DNA from 3 places in the Undibacterium sp. GW821-FHT11B02 genome. Region 1 is predicted to be linked to each of the others. Evidence: predicted binding sites of a transcription regulator. Region 1 holds the regulator's gene; each other region holds the start of a gene.
What was found. Region 1 encodes FliA, which starts transcription of late flagellar genes. Its sites were predicted from a motif close to CTAAAGTTTNNNNNNNNNNNGCCGNTA; they were not measured.
Positions count from the first base shown of each region.

Region 1 (4,059 bases):
AGCTGGCAGCGCAGATAATGCACATCATACAGCGAATTATTGGGAACAACTCCTGCAAGTGTCTATGCAAGCGAAAGAGGACAACAAGATCAATGGCCAGTTGATCAACCGCAGATTGGCACAAAGCCAGTCCATGTTAAACGTATTACAACAAGGGAATCAAACCACTTCCCCTATGTACGGCCCGAATGGCCAATCGACCATCAAAGGTACATCAGGCAAAGGCTATATTGCCACTTGATTAGCCCTGGATATGATCACGAATAAAAAAACAGACCCTTGATCCGGGTCTGTTTTGCTTTGGCCTGCAGATAATTCACACTGATCTTAGGGAATCGGTACAGCCGGTGTGGTCGCTGGCAAAGGTGATGTCGCTGGCACTGAAGAGGATGAAGGAGTCGCAGGTGCAATCGGTACATCCACAACTGGCTCTGGCAATACTGCCAATATGGTGACCGACACCCGGCGGTTCCTGGCACGACCTTCTATTGTATTATTGTCACTGACCGGCAATTTTGCCCCCTGCCCCACGGCTGTCACCCGGAATTCATCGACACCGTTTTCAGTCAGCAACCTGGCAACCGTGCTGGCGCGCACTGCTGACAATTCCCAGTTTGAAGGGAAGATTGGATTTTTGATGGGTACATTATCTGTGTGTCCCTCTACCTGTATGGCGTGGTTATCCACCTTCAGGACACCGGCAATGGCTTTCAGGGCCTGTATCGAATCCACATTCAGGCGTGCTTCACCAGGCGCAAACAGCAGGCTGGCATTGATTTCGATGGTAATGCCACGACTGGTCTGACTGACCCTGACCTTGCCTTCCCGCACCAGGGGTTCCAGCACTGTCAGGATATCCTTGGCCATGGTCGTCATCTGCGCCTTTTCCTTGCGCAAGGCTTCATTCGTGCGGTTGTTTTTTACCAAAGGCAAAGGGTCAAGCTTGACGATCGGCTCATTCGGCACATCTACCGCCCTGGGGTTGACCATGACCTTGCCAAAAGCACCCGTCAGTGAATTCGACAGCACCCGGTATTTACCTTCATTGAGGGAGGAAATCGCATACATCACCACAAAGAAAGCAAACAACAGGGTAATAAAATCGGCGTAAGAAACCAGCCAGCGATCATGGTTATCGGGCTCTTCGTGGAATTTTCTTCTGGCCATAAGTGTCTTTAGTGCATCACGGCGGGCAAGCCATCAATTTTAATGGTTAGTCAATCGTTCTTCCACCACACGCGGACTATCCCCCAGAGCAATGCTGTAAAAAATGTCAGATAACATTTCCCGCCGGGTGACTTCCCTGTTAATGATTTCTTTTAGTTTGTGACTGACTGGCAAGAACAGCAGGTTGGCCATGCCCACCCCATATATCGTTGCCACAAAGGCCACAGCAATACCGCCACCCAACTTGGATGGGTCAGTGAGGTTTTCCATCACGTGTATCAAACCCAGCACCGCACCCAAAATACCGATGGTGGGGGAATAACCACCTGCAGCTTCCCAAATTTTGGCAGCCTGACGTTGCTCCATCTCATATAACGAAATATCAACGTCCAGGATATCCTTGAGCCTTATCGGGTCTATGCCGTCAATCACCAGGCGCAAGCCCTTGCCAACGAAGGGATCAGTCGACGCATTCATATAGCGTTCGAGGCTGAGAAAACCTTCCCTTCTGGCGACGACGCTCCAGACCAGCGCTTCTTCGACATTCTTTTTGCTATTGTCTGGTGGCTCTGACACGACCCAGCGCAACATGCGCACGCCGTGGGCAAAGGTCTTGATGCGGCTTTGCATCAGGACCGCCCCAATAGTTCCCACTACAACGATCACAAAAGCAGCTGGCTGTACCAGTGAAGAAAGACGCCCCCCCTCCAGCAACTGACCAGAAAGGATGCCGACAACAATCAGTAAAAGTCCGACTATGCTAGCCCAGTCCACGCCTTCTCCCTTAAGTACGCCCTGAGCCTGGCTACCGCCTGACTATGCAATTGTGACACCCGTGACTCGGACACCCCCATCACGGCCCCGATTTCCTTCAAGTTTAATTCTTGCTCATAATACAAGCCCATCAGCAATTTTTCACGCTCGGGCAAACTGTCAATCGCCCCGATTACAGCATCACGGAAGTCATCATTGAGCAAATCCTGCAAGGGGTCGCCTGACAAGTCAGAACAATAATGATCGAGAAAATGTTCTTTCGTGTCGGCGTCATGAAAGTCTTCGTAATACACCAGTTGATGGCCACCACTGTCGGTCAGCATGTCCTGGTATTCTTCCAGCGACAGCTTGAGCGATTTGGCAACCTCGGTTTCCAGCGGTGGCCTGCCCAGCTTTTGCTGCAGGGTGTTCATGGCATTTTCTATTTTGCGCATGTTCTGGCGCACGCCACGCGGCAACCAGTCACTGCTGCGCAACTCATCCAGCATGGCCCCACGTATGCGCTGCACGGCATAGGTTTCAAACTGGGCACCATGCGTGTCTTCATAGCGGTTGACGGCATCCAGCAAACCGATCATGCCAGCCTGCACAAGATCATCCACCTCCACACTGGGAGGCAGACGCGCCTTCAACTGGTAAGCAAGTCGCTTGACCAGTGGGGCATGCTCCCTAAGGAGGAAGTTTTTATCTGACTTTCCGCTAGCGGTGTACATGTGATTATATTCCGAGACCGACACCCAGCTCAGGGACTCCCTCTAAACATAATGTCGAACGCGCAGTCATTGCCAATTGTTCCGCCAGTTTCGAAAAAGCCAGCGAAGCACGCGCCTTGGGAAAAGCGTCAATCACGGAGCGACCCAAATGCGCAGCCTTTCTTACATGTTCATCTTCCGGCACATGGCCGACATAGTGCAAAGGCACCGCCAGATAACGGCTGGCAGCCTGCGCCATATTTGTGTAAATCAATCTCGCCTCTTTTTCTGATGCGCCGGATACTAAAATTCCATAACCGCGCCGTCCTACCCTGTTACTGACCCGTTTGATCAAGCCATATGCGGCCTTGATCATATGCGGATCAGCAGAAACCTGTATCACCAATTCACTGTCATCCAGCGATGCCAGCGGAAATGCGTCATTCGCATTAATGTCGCCATCGACCATCACCAGGTCAGCCTGATTTGCCACGACATCAAACACTTCAGTCAATTGCCGCGCACTTTCTGGCGGCAAGCCTGAAGCTATTGATGCCTGCCTGGTCAACATCGTCACCGACAAACCTGCGGCTACCAATTTGATTGCATCCTTCATTGTACGCTGTTGTCTCGCTACATCCAACAAGGTACGATCATTGCTTGCATTCAGCCAGGCCCCCACGCTATTGTCCGAGGCCCGCGCATCGATCATCAACACTTCATTACCCTGTCTTGCCAGTGACACACCAAGGTTGACCAACATGCCACTTTTTTCATCTTCTTTCAAAGCCGACAAAAAAGTAAACACCCTGGGTTTGGGGCCAGCCAGCATGCGACGCAAACCTTCTGCCTGATCAAAACTAGCCAAGGGACACCTCCTGCGACATGCCTGCAGCACGTGCCGCATTCCCTGCCCCCATGGTGCCAGCCATCAGCAAAGGCAATTCTTCATCCAGGAAACGGAAAGCTGCAGTCTCACGTTTCAGTTTAAAAGCGCGATCAATCAGATACAGCTTGTTGGCGATGTGCAGGTCTTCTGGCACCCGCTGACCGCTGGCCACGTAATACACCATCAGTTTCTGGCGTATCGCAATATCCAAAGCCCCGCCTATGGTGGCAGCCTCGTCAAGCTTAGTCAAAATACAACCTGCCAGGCCATTGCCCTGATAAGCACGCACTACTTCGCTCAGTGTTTCACCAGTCGAAGTGGCATTCAGACACAGCAAACGCTTTACCGGAGTGTCTGTTCCAGACAACATGGCAACCTGTTCTGTCACCATTTTATCGCGCTGACTGACACCAACAGTATCGATCAATACGGTATGTTTGTTTTTGAGTTCGGACAAGGCAATGCGCAAATCCGCCTCATCCTTGACGGCATGCACCATGACGCCAAGTATCTTGCCGTAAATGCGCAATTGCTCGA
Region 1 covers NZ_JBXASD010000007.1:19,064-23,122, reverse strand. The annotation lists gene AC1RVX_RS15840 (flagella synthesis protein FlgN) at 1-241, shown strand, start outside; gene motD (flagellar motor protein MotD) at 328-1,167, opposite strand; gene AC1RVX_RS15830 (flagellar motor protein) at 1,207-1,941, opposite strand; gene AC1RVX_RS15825 (RNA polymerase sigma factor FliA) at 1,923-2,654, opposite strand; gene AC1RVX_RS15820 (MinD/ParA family ATP-binding protein) at 2,659-3,501, opposite strand; gene flhF (flagellar biosynthesis GTPase FlhF) at 3,494-4,059, opposite strand, start outside.

Region 2 (4,059 bases), 340 kb from region 1:
CTGTTACGGTGCCGTTGCTGTCAATTTTATACACCAGACGGCTGGCACTATCAAACACTTGCCATGTGGATGTGTCGGTTGCCGTAGATGCAGGTCGCAGGTCTGCAAGATTCAGGTTCTTCGGCTCGCCATTTGGTCCTGTGAGGGTCGTCACATCCAGTGCGGTGGCGTACAGATGTGTCCTGGTCAGGTCGCCCGCTTTGTTGTAGCTGAATTCAGTCAGTTTGCCAGCACTGTCGATGGTGGCAATGTTATGCCCTGCATCATCGTAAAACTTCCAGGCTTTTGCGCCACTTTGGTCTTGATAGGAGGTAACCTGTCCTGCTGCATCATAGTTATAGCTGGCAACGGTCGCTGCGCCGTCGGTTGCTGATGTGACGAGGTGGCCAAGGTTGTCGTAAACATTGACAGTCTTGACGCCTGCTGCATCGGTCAGTGTGACGCGTTTTGCGAGGTCGTCATATTGATTGACCGCAGTGGCCTGATTGCCTTCCGTGACACTCAGGACGCGGCCCAGACCATCATAGGCATAGGTGGTTTGTACGGCAGTCGCCACATCCAGTTTGGAAAGAAGATGACCCGTCTGGTCGTAGACGTAGCGGGTTTCTGCCTGTCCATCTGCTACACCATCAAATGTGGAATTTACCTGAACTTTGGCAAAACGAATGACGCTGGTCAGTTGACCATGGGCGTCGTAGCTCATATCTGTGCGCAAAATATCGGTCCGGCTTTGCGCCTGGCCATCTTTGCCATGGACCAGGTTTTGTACCATGGTGTTGATGGCATCGGCAGTTTCATTGCCGGTAAGGCTGACGGCATCCAGCGACTGGCCGGTATAGGCCAATGCGGTAATGCGCTGGCCCTGGGCGTTGTAGCGGTATTCGGTGATACGTCCTTCTGCACTGACAATAAACCGGAGCAGTTCACCGCGGCCAGATGGCGCGGGTGCGTAGTAGTAACGTGTGGTGCTGCCATCAGCAGGCAATGCCGGGCCTGATCCATCGGTATCCGCGGTCAGGTAAATGGTTTCACTGCGCAGTTGTCCAAAACTGTCGTAAGCGCGGCTTACGGTGTTGCCATTGGCATCGCGGCTGGAAGTTTGGTTGCCTTGCTCATCGTAGGTCATTTCATTTACATGACCGTTTTCGCCGGCAACACTGAGTAGATTGCCGTTTGCGTCGTAATGCAGGTCGGTGTGGGCTACGGACAGATCAGACAGTGGCTGGTCGATGGCGATCAGTTTACCGTCTGGTCCATAGGTCAGCACGGTGCTGTGATGCAAAGGATCATCAATGGTCGTTATGCCGTTTCCGAAGTCATAGGCAAAACGGGTGATGCCATGCTGGGCATCTTCAATTTGCGTGACGCGGTAGTCGCCTGCAATTTGTTCATAGGTGAAGCTGAGTTGCGACCCATCGTCCTGGGCGATGCTGGCCAGGCGCTTGCTATCGCCGTCATAGGTATAGCGGGTGCTGTAAACGCTGTCGGTACCACCCTGCACGCCTGGTGCGATGGTCAGAGTGACTGTGGACAGCCGGTTCTGGGTGTCGTAGACGTAATGCACGGTGCTTTGGTCCAGCCATTGCCCGGTCTGATCCTGATAATCGGTGACCACTGCGCTGAGGTTGTTGCCGTCATATTGATAACTGGTTGCTACGCCATTGTCTGCCGTTGCCTTGGAGAGTAAGCCGTTGGCATTGTATTCGTAGCTGACGCGATAGCCGAGCTGATCGATGGTAGCCAACAGGCGTCCGCTGGTGATGTCGTAGGATTCGGACAAGCTACCATCGCCCTGACTCCAGACCAGTTGGCCACCATCGATGGTCAGGGTGCTGTTAACTTCGCCATCCTTTTGTCCGGTATATTTTTGCTGTGCATCGTCCCAATGGAAGGTGACTTGCGAGCCGTCAGCATCGGTCTTGACAACACTGCTGCCAGCAACGCCAATCTGACCTATGACATCCAGGCGCTTTGCATAAAAACCTGTCAGCCAGTTATCGCCATTGTCGTCTGTAAATTGGCCGTTGCTATTGTAGGTACGCAAAACACCGAGGTCGAGGCCATGGTCGAATAATTGGAGGTCCTGATTTTGAACAACTAAATTGCCATTCTTGCCGTTGACGTAAACACGTTGTCCATTTCGTCCAATCTGGGACTGACTCAACTGGTTCTTTTGCCCCAGCAAATTCAATGCATTCAAATTTGCGCCCAAACCTTGACCATTTACTATTCCGACCATTTTGCTAACCCTTTGCTGTTCGTAAATATCAACCCGCTGTCATTACCAAATGGAATTTAAATTGGCAAATACGCAACGGACTAACTGCACTATTTCTTATCTGTGCAAGGTATCCACGGAATTCAGAAAATGTTTAGCGATTTTTTCCAAATATTTTTAAATAACTATATTTATTTGAAAAATGAATGGTAAAACAGCAATTTCTTAGAGGGATTTAACAAAAATATTTTTTAATGGAAACTATTCGAACCGCATTGACAGCGTGGATTTTTTAAGACTTGATTAACCATGGCTATGCCGTAGGCATTCTTGGTATCAGCTATTTGCTGCACCTCATCAATAACTAGCACCCCTCCCCCTGTGTTGCGCTCGTCCGTCAAAGACATCGTCTGCCAAGATCAAGGAATTGCCGTCTGCATTCGGTTACCTGGTTCGCGTGAACTTCAAATTACTGAACCAGTTCCGCCATGCTTGTGTCGCTCTTGTGCGCCGCCAACACTACCTTGGCTTTGAACGCCAAAGTGTGGTTCCTTCTTGTCTTTTTGGTTATGCTTGCTCTTACAATCGGGCCTTTCAGCCTGGATCATGATGCAAGGTTTCCATTTAACCTGCTGTTCGAATTGCCGGGGTGGCTGGATCTGCCAACGTATCGCTCCTGTCTACCGTACCGGCAGGCGATGATTGCCTGGTGAGATCGGTGAGACGGTCGCGCACGTCATGGCTCATCTCTTGGCCGCGATTGGCCGCCTGCCGGGTCATGGATAGCGGAATCTGGGCCAATAGCTGGCTGATCGGGGACGTGACGGATACATGCATATTATTTGCAATTATCCCGGTGCGCCGCATCTGAAACCTGGCCTTGGTGCTGGCTGACGCCTGCTTGTAGCGCCAGTCGAAATAGTTCGATGTGCCGCTCAACTTGCCGGTTGCGATACTCTTCCCGCCAATCGAAAGCTTGATGTCGTCTGGCAAGTCCGCGAGCCTTTCGAGGTCATCGACCAATTTGTCGAGCGCGACATCAATCCTCGGATCGCTCATATCCATCGCTGAAGGATCTACCTCGGCAATGTCCAGCCTCAGAGAAACCGGATCGCCATGCCGTGCCAGCGTTCCCAACAACTTCGCCATGCTGGTCTTCTGGAACCGGGCGCGTTCGGCTGAGTTGTATGGCGCCGTAACCGGAGCCGCTCCCTGTAAAAACGCACGCGCGTCGTTCTGATCGTTGAATATTTTAGGAACATGGACACCGTGGCTTAGCTTGATTTCATTCTTGATGTTCAAGCCCAGGCTTGCCGCAGCACCGGAAATATTGGCGACGCCCCCCAATGTCGCGGAACCTGCATTGGTTAGGGTGTAACGTTCAACCTCGCCGGCGGTCAATCTTTTCGCCAATTCGGTCGCTTCTACCTGACCACGGCCATCGCCGGTGAACAGCGTCTGTGCATCGACATTCCTGATCGCCGCAAGAGCCCGGGCAGCCGATTGCAACCCGGCCTGCGCAGCAGGACCGTCCTCCTCGGCTAGCACATTCTTGATGCTGGATTGCGCCAGTTCGAATGAGATCCAATCGCGCAGGCTGGCTTTGACGTCTGCGCGCAAGCCAGCATTAATCTGTGCCTGCGCAAATGCGCGACGTTCGGGCCGGTTGGACGATGGCTGTCCGGTGCGGGCAGCGGATTTCAGCAATGCCGTCAGGGTCTTGCTGGTCTTACCTAGCAAAATACGGCCCATGCTGTCCAGGCGCATGCGATACGGCGTTTTCCAGGCGTCGGCGAGGGTCGAAGCTTTGAACTCGGTCTTGTGCGTCTGCGTAAAAGCCG
Region 2 covers NZ_JBXASD010000007.1:362,766-366,824, reverse strand. The annotation lists gene AC1RVX_RS17510 (tandem-95 repeat protein) at 1-2,200, opposite strand, end outside; gene AC1RVX_RS17505 (hypothetical protein) at 2,843-4,059, opposite strand, start outside.
Region 2: AC1RVX_RS17510 (tandem-95 repeat protein) is a predicted target of FliA. The motif match lies at 2,350-2,376, and genes of this name have one in related genera.

Region 3 (4,059 bases), 260 kb from region 1:
GACCTCGCGCATAGCCTTTCGTGCATCAAAACTCGATTTTGTCATGACCGGCGCCTTGGTAAAATTTAGTTATTATTAAATTAGCATCACTCAATTCGGCAATCACCAGCACCAATGTGAGTAAAACTGCATGCTCAAGTTGGAAAATACCAGAAACTGTCTAGCTCAGGCTTATTTTATAACCAATGATTTTGTTTCCATGTGTTAAATAAAGCCCGAAAACTAAATCAAATTTACCCCTAAAGTATTTTTAAAATACGCCGACAAGCGGAAAGGACTGAAAAACTTGAGCAGAAAAAATAACATTTATTTTCAGAAACACGCTAAAACTTTTTCAGTCTCTACCGATACCCTTTTCAACGGCGGTCCAATAGTCAGCACGAAAGACCAAAGTTTCAGGCTACTACGCCAATTTGAATAACTTAGGTAAGGAGAATCACCATGGCTGTCATTAATACCAATATTGCTTCGCTGAATGCGCAACGCAATTTGAGCAATTCCCAATCTACACTGGCCACATCACTCCAGCGCTTGTCTTCCGGCTTACGTATTAACAGTGCTAAAGATGATGCTGCTGGTCTGGCCATTTCCGAACGTCTGACTTCTCAAATCGGCGGCTTGAATCAAGCTGCACGTAATGCAAACGACGGTATCTCCTTAGCCCAAACTGCTGAAGGTGCCTTGCAACAAATCGGCTCCAACTTGCAACGTATTCGTGACTTGGCAGTTCAATCAGCCAACGGCAGTAACAGCGTTTCTGATCGTGCTGCTCTGAATAACGAAGCAAATCAGCTGATTTCTGAAATCAACCGCGTTGCCAGCAACACCAACTTCAACGGCGTGAATCTGCTGGATGGTAGCTTTAATGCACAAACCTTCCAGGTTGGCGCTAATGGCACTGCAAACGACCAAATCAGTATCGCCTCCATCTCCAGCGCAAAATCAAGTGCATTGGGTGTGGGTTCCTCCTCCTCGTATGCAACAACTGTTGCTGGTGCCGGTGCAGTGACTACTACAGCCCTGGCTGCTGGTGACTTGTCCATCAATGGCTTCCAGGTTGGCGCTTCTGCAGCTGACGGTGTATCGTTCTCCAACTCAACTGGTAGCGGCATTGCCAAAGCAGCAGCAATCAATGCAATCAGTGGTAGCACAGGTGTAACAGCGACTGTAGGCTCGACAACAGTTGCAGGTACAGCCAGCACATCTGCAACAGCGATTGCTTCCGGCGACATTACCATTAACGGCGTGAATCTGGGTGCCTTGAATGCTTCTACTTCTGGCGCACAACGTGGTGCTCAGGTAGCTGCTGCTGTCAATGCCATCAGTACACAAACAGGTGTTACGGCTACATTCAACACAGCAACTGGTGCCGTTGCACTGGCTGCCGCTGATGGCCGCAACATCACCATTACAGCAAGCACCAACGCTGCTGCAGCTGCTGCCAACACAGGTATCACAGTATCGGCAACTGGCGCAACTGACGTCAGCACCTCGACATTGTCCCTGACTTCTACCAGTTCTGCCGGTATTACTCTGGCAAACGGCACTGGTACTGGTTTGACTGCAGCTAACCTGACTGGTGGTTTCACTTCTGCAACAGTCACTGTCGGTGCAGGTCTGTCGTCCTTGAACCTTGGCACTGCTGCGGGGGCCACCTCGGCGTTGACGACGATTGATGCGGCACTGCAGTCAATCAATAGCTCACGTGCTTCTTTGGGCGCTTATCAAAACCGCTTCTCTTCAGCAATACAAAGCTTGCAAACAGGATCTGAAAATCTGACTGCTTCCCGCAGCCGTATTCAAGATGCTGACTTTGCATCAGAAACTGCTGCATTGACTCGTGGCCAAGTGTTGCAACAAGCTGGTACTGCAATTCTGGCTCAGGCTAACGCGTTGCCAAATGGTGTATTGGCTCTGTTACGCGGCTAATCAAAATAAGCTTATGATATAGAGGTTAAAATCTAAAGCTGAATGCATACCCCTCTGGTCACCAATGACCAGGGGGTATTTTTCTTGAAGGAAGAGATCATGGATATCCAGTCGATAGGGAGCACATCTCAATCGGGACAAGTGGTCACCAATCGCCCCGCTCCCGAAACAAGCGCCACTGCTGCCAGCGCACCTGCAGCACCAACCCAAACAATAGATGCAGTTAAGGCAAGTAATGCAGCGACATCTGCCGAAGATATTGACAAAGTATCAAAGGCCATTAGCGAAATTAACAAAACTATCAAGTCCTTGTCTGGCGATTTGGAGTTTAGCCTTGAAGAACACAGTAATAAAGTTATAGTTAAGGTAGTAGACCAACAAACCAAAGAAGTAATACGTCAAATCCCCTCTGAAGAGGCACTGGAGATTTCAAAGTCCCTGGACAAGCTCCAAGGGTTGCTAATCAAGCAACAAGCGTAAATAAATTTATTGCCGTACACCTAAATTTTAAATTGACAGGTAAATTCCCCTCTAAAGTCTAGTTTGCCAATGCCGATAATTTAGTACAGTGTGGTCTGAAAAGGGGAAACCAAGTGGGCATACAATCAACAGGCATTGGGTCAAATCTTGACGTCAATGGCATTATTAGCAAACTCATGCAGGTTGAGAGCCAGCCCCTGACCTTGCTCGCCACCAAAGAAGCCAGTTTCCAGGCAAAATTATCTGCTTATGGTGCCCTCAATGGCGCATTAAGCTCATATCAATCCAGTGTGGTTGGATTGGGAAATTTGGGCACCTTCCAGGCATTGACAGCCAATTCAAGTGATTCAACCATTTTGTCTGCAACAACGACAAGCGTATCAGTTGCAGGAAGTTACAATATCAATGTCAGTAAACTGGCACAAGCACAGACCATTTCCAGCGCAGGCCAGGCAAGTACCACTGCAAGCATAGGTTCAGGCACAAGTACGACGATAAGCTTTAGTTTTGGTACGATTACAGGTGGGTCCTCCAGCAATGGTGTGTATACCGGGTCAACATTTCAGCAAGATGCCTCACAAGCTACCGGGACAGTTACTATAGATGGTGCAAACAATTCCCTGCAAGGTATTCGGGATGCGATTAATGCAGCCAACGTAGGTGTTAATGCCAGTATTGTTGGTGATGGTAGTGCAACCCCCTATCATCTTGTTCTGACATCCAGTAAAACTGGTGCGGCCTCCAGCTTGAAGATCAGCGCCACTGGCGACGCAGCGATTCAAAGTTTGGTTAATTATGACCCATCAGGCACACAGAACCTGACAGAAACAACGACAGCGCAGAATGCAGCTCTTACAGTCAACGGTATTGCCATATCAAGTGCATCGAACGCAGTATCCGGCGCAATACAGGGCACGACGTTAAACCTGAGCAAAATTGGCACCGCATCGCTATCACTTGCTGCCAATACCAGTGGCATACAGTCTGCCATCAATGGCTTTGTCAAAGGCTATAACGATTTGCAAAGCACGTTGCAAAACCTGACCAGCTACAATTCAACCACAAAACAAGGCGGCATTCTGTTAGGTGACTCAACCGCTCGCAACGTGCAAAATCAGATTCAATCCACGTTGAGCGCGGGTGTAAATGGACTGGGTGGCAACATCACCTCGTTGTCCAGCATTGGTATCACCTTCCAGAAAGACGGCACGCTGGCGATAGACTCCACCAAATTACAAACGGCTCTGACCAATAACTATAGCGACATCAGCGGTCTGTTTGCCTCTGTAGGCAAGGCAACTGATAGTTTGATTGGATATAGCAGTTCTACCACTGCTACAAAACAAGGCGCATATGCGCTGACAGTGTCGCAACTCGCAACACAAGGCGGACTCACTGGCAATGTGAACCTCAATGCAGGCAGCACAACCATTGCAGCAAATACAGCGATCAATGTAACGCTGGATGGCCAATCGTCTTCAGTAGCACTCGCAGCAGGGACATATAGCGCCAGCAGCCTTGCCACTCTGATCCAAACATCCATCAATGGTAATGCAACATTCAAGGGTAATGGCACATCAGTGGTGGCGACCATCAATGGCAGTGGATTCCTGCAATTGCAGTCCACAAGCTATGGCAGTACGTCCAATG
Region 3 covers NZ_JBXASD010000007.1:283,932-287,990, reverse strand. The annotation lists gene AC1RVX_RS17065 (O-linked N-acetylglucosamine transferase, SPINDLY family protein) at 1-45, opposite strand, end outside; gene AC1RVX_RS17060 (flagellin N-terminal helical domain-containing protein) at 442-1,929, shown strand; gene AC1RVX_RS17055 (flagellar protein FlaG) at 2,029-2,409, shown strand; gene fliD (flagellar filament capping protein FliD) at 2,523-4,059, shown strand, end outside.
Region 3: fliD (flagellar filament capping protein FliD) is a predicted target of FliA. The motif match lies at 2,461-2,487, and genes of this name have one in related genera.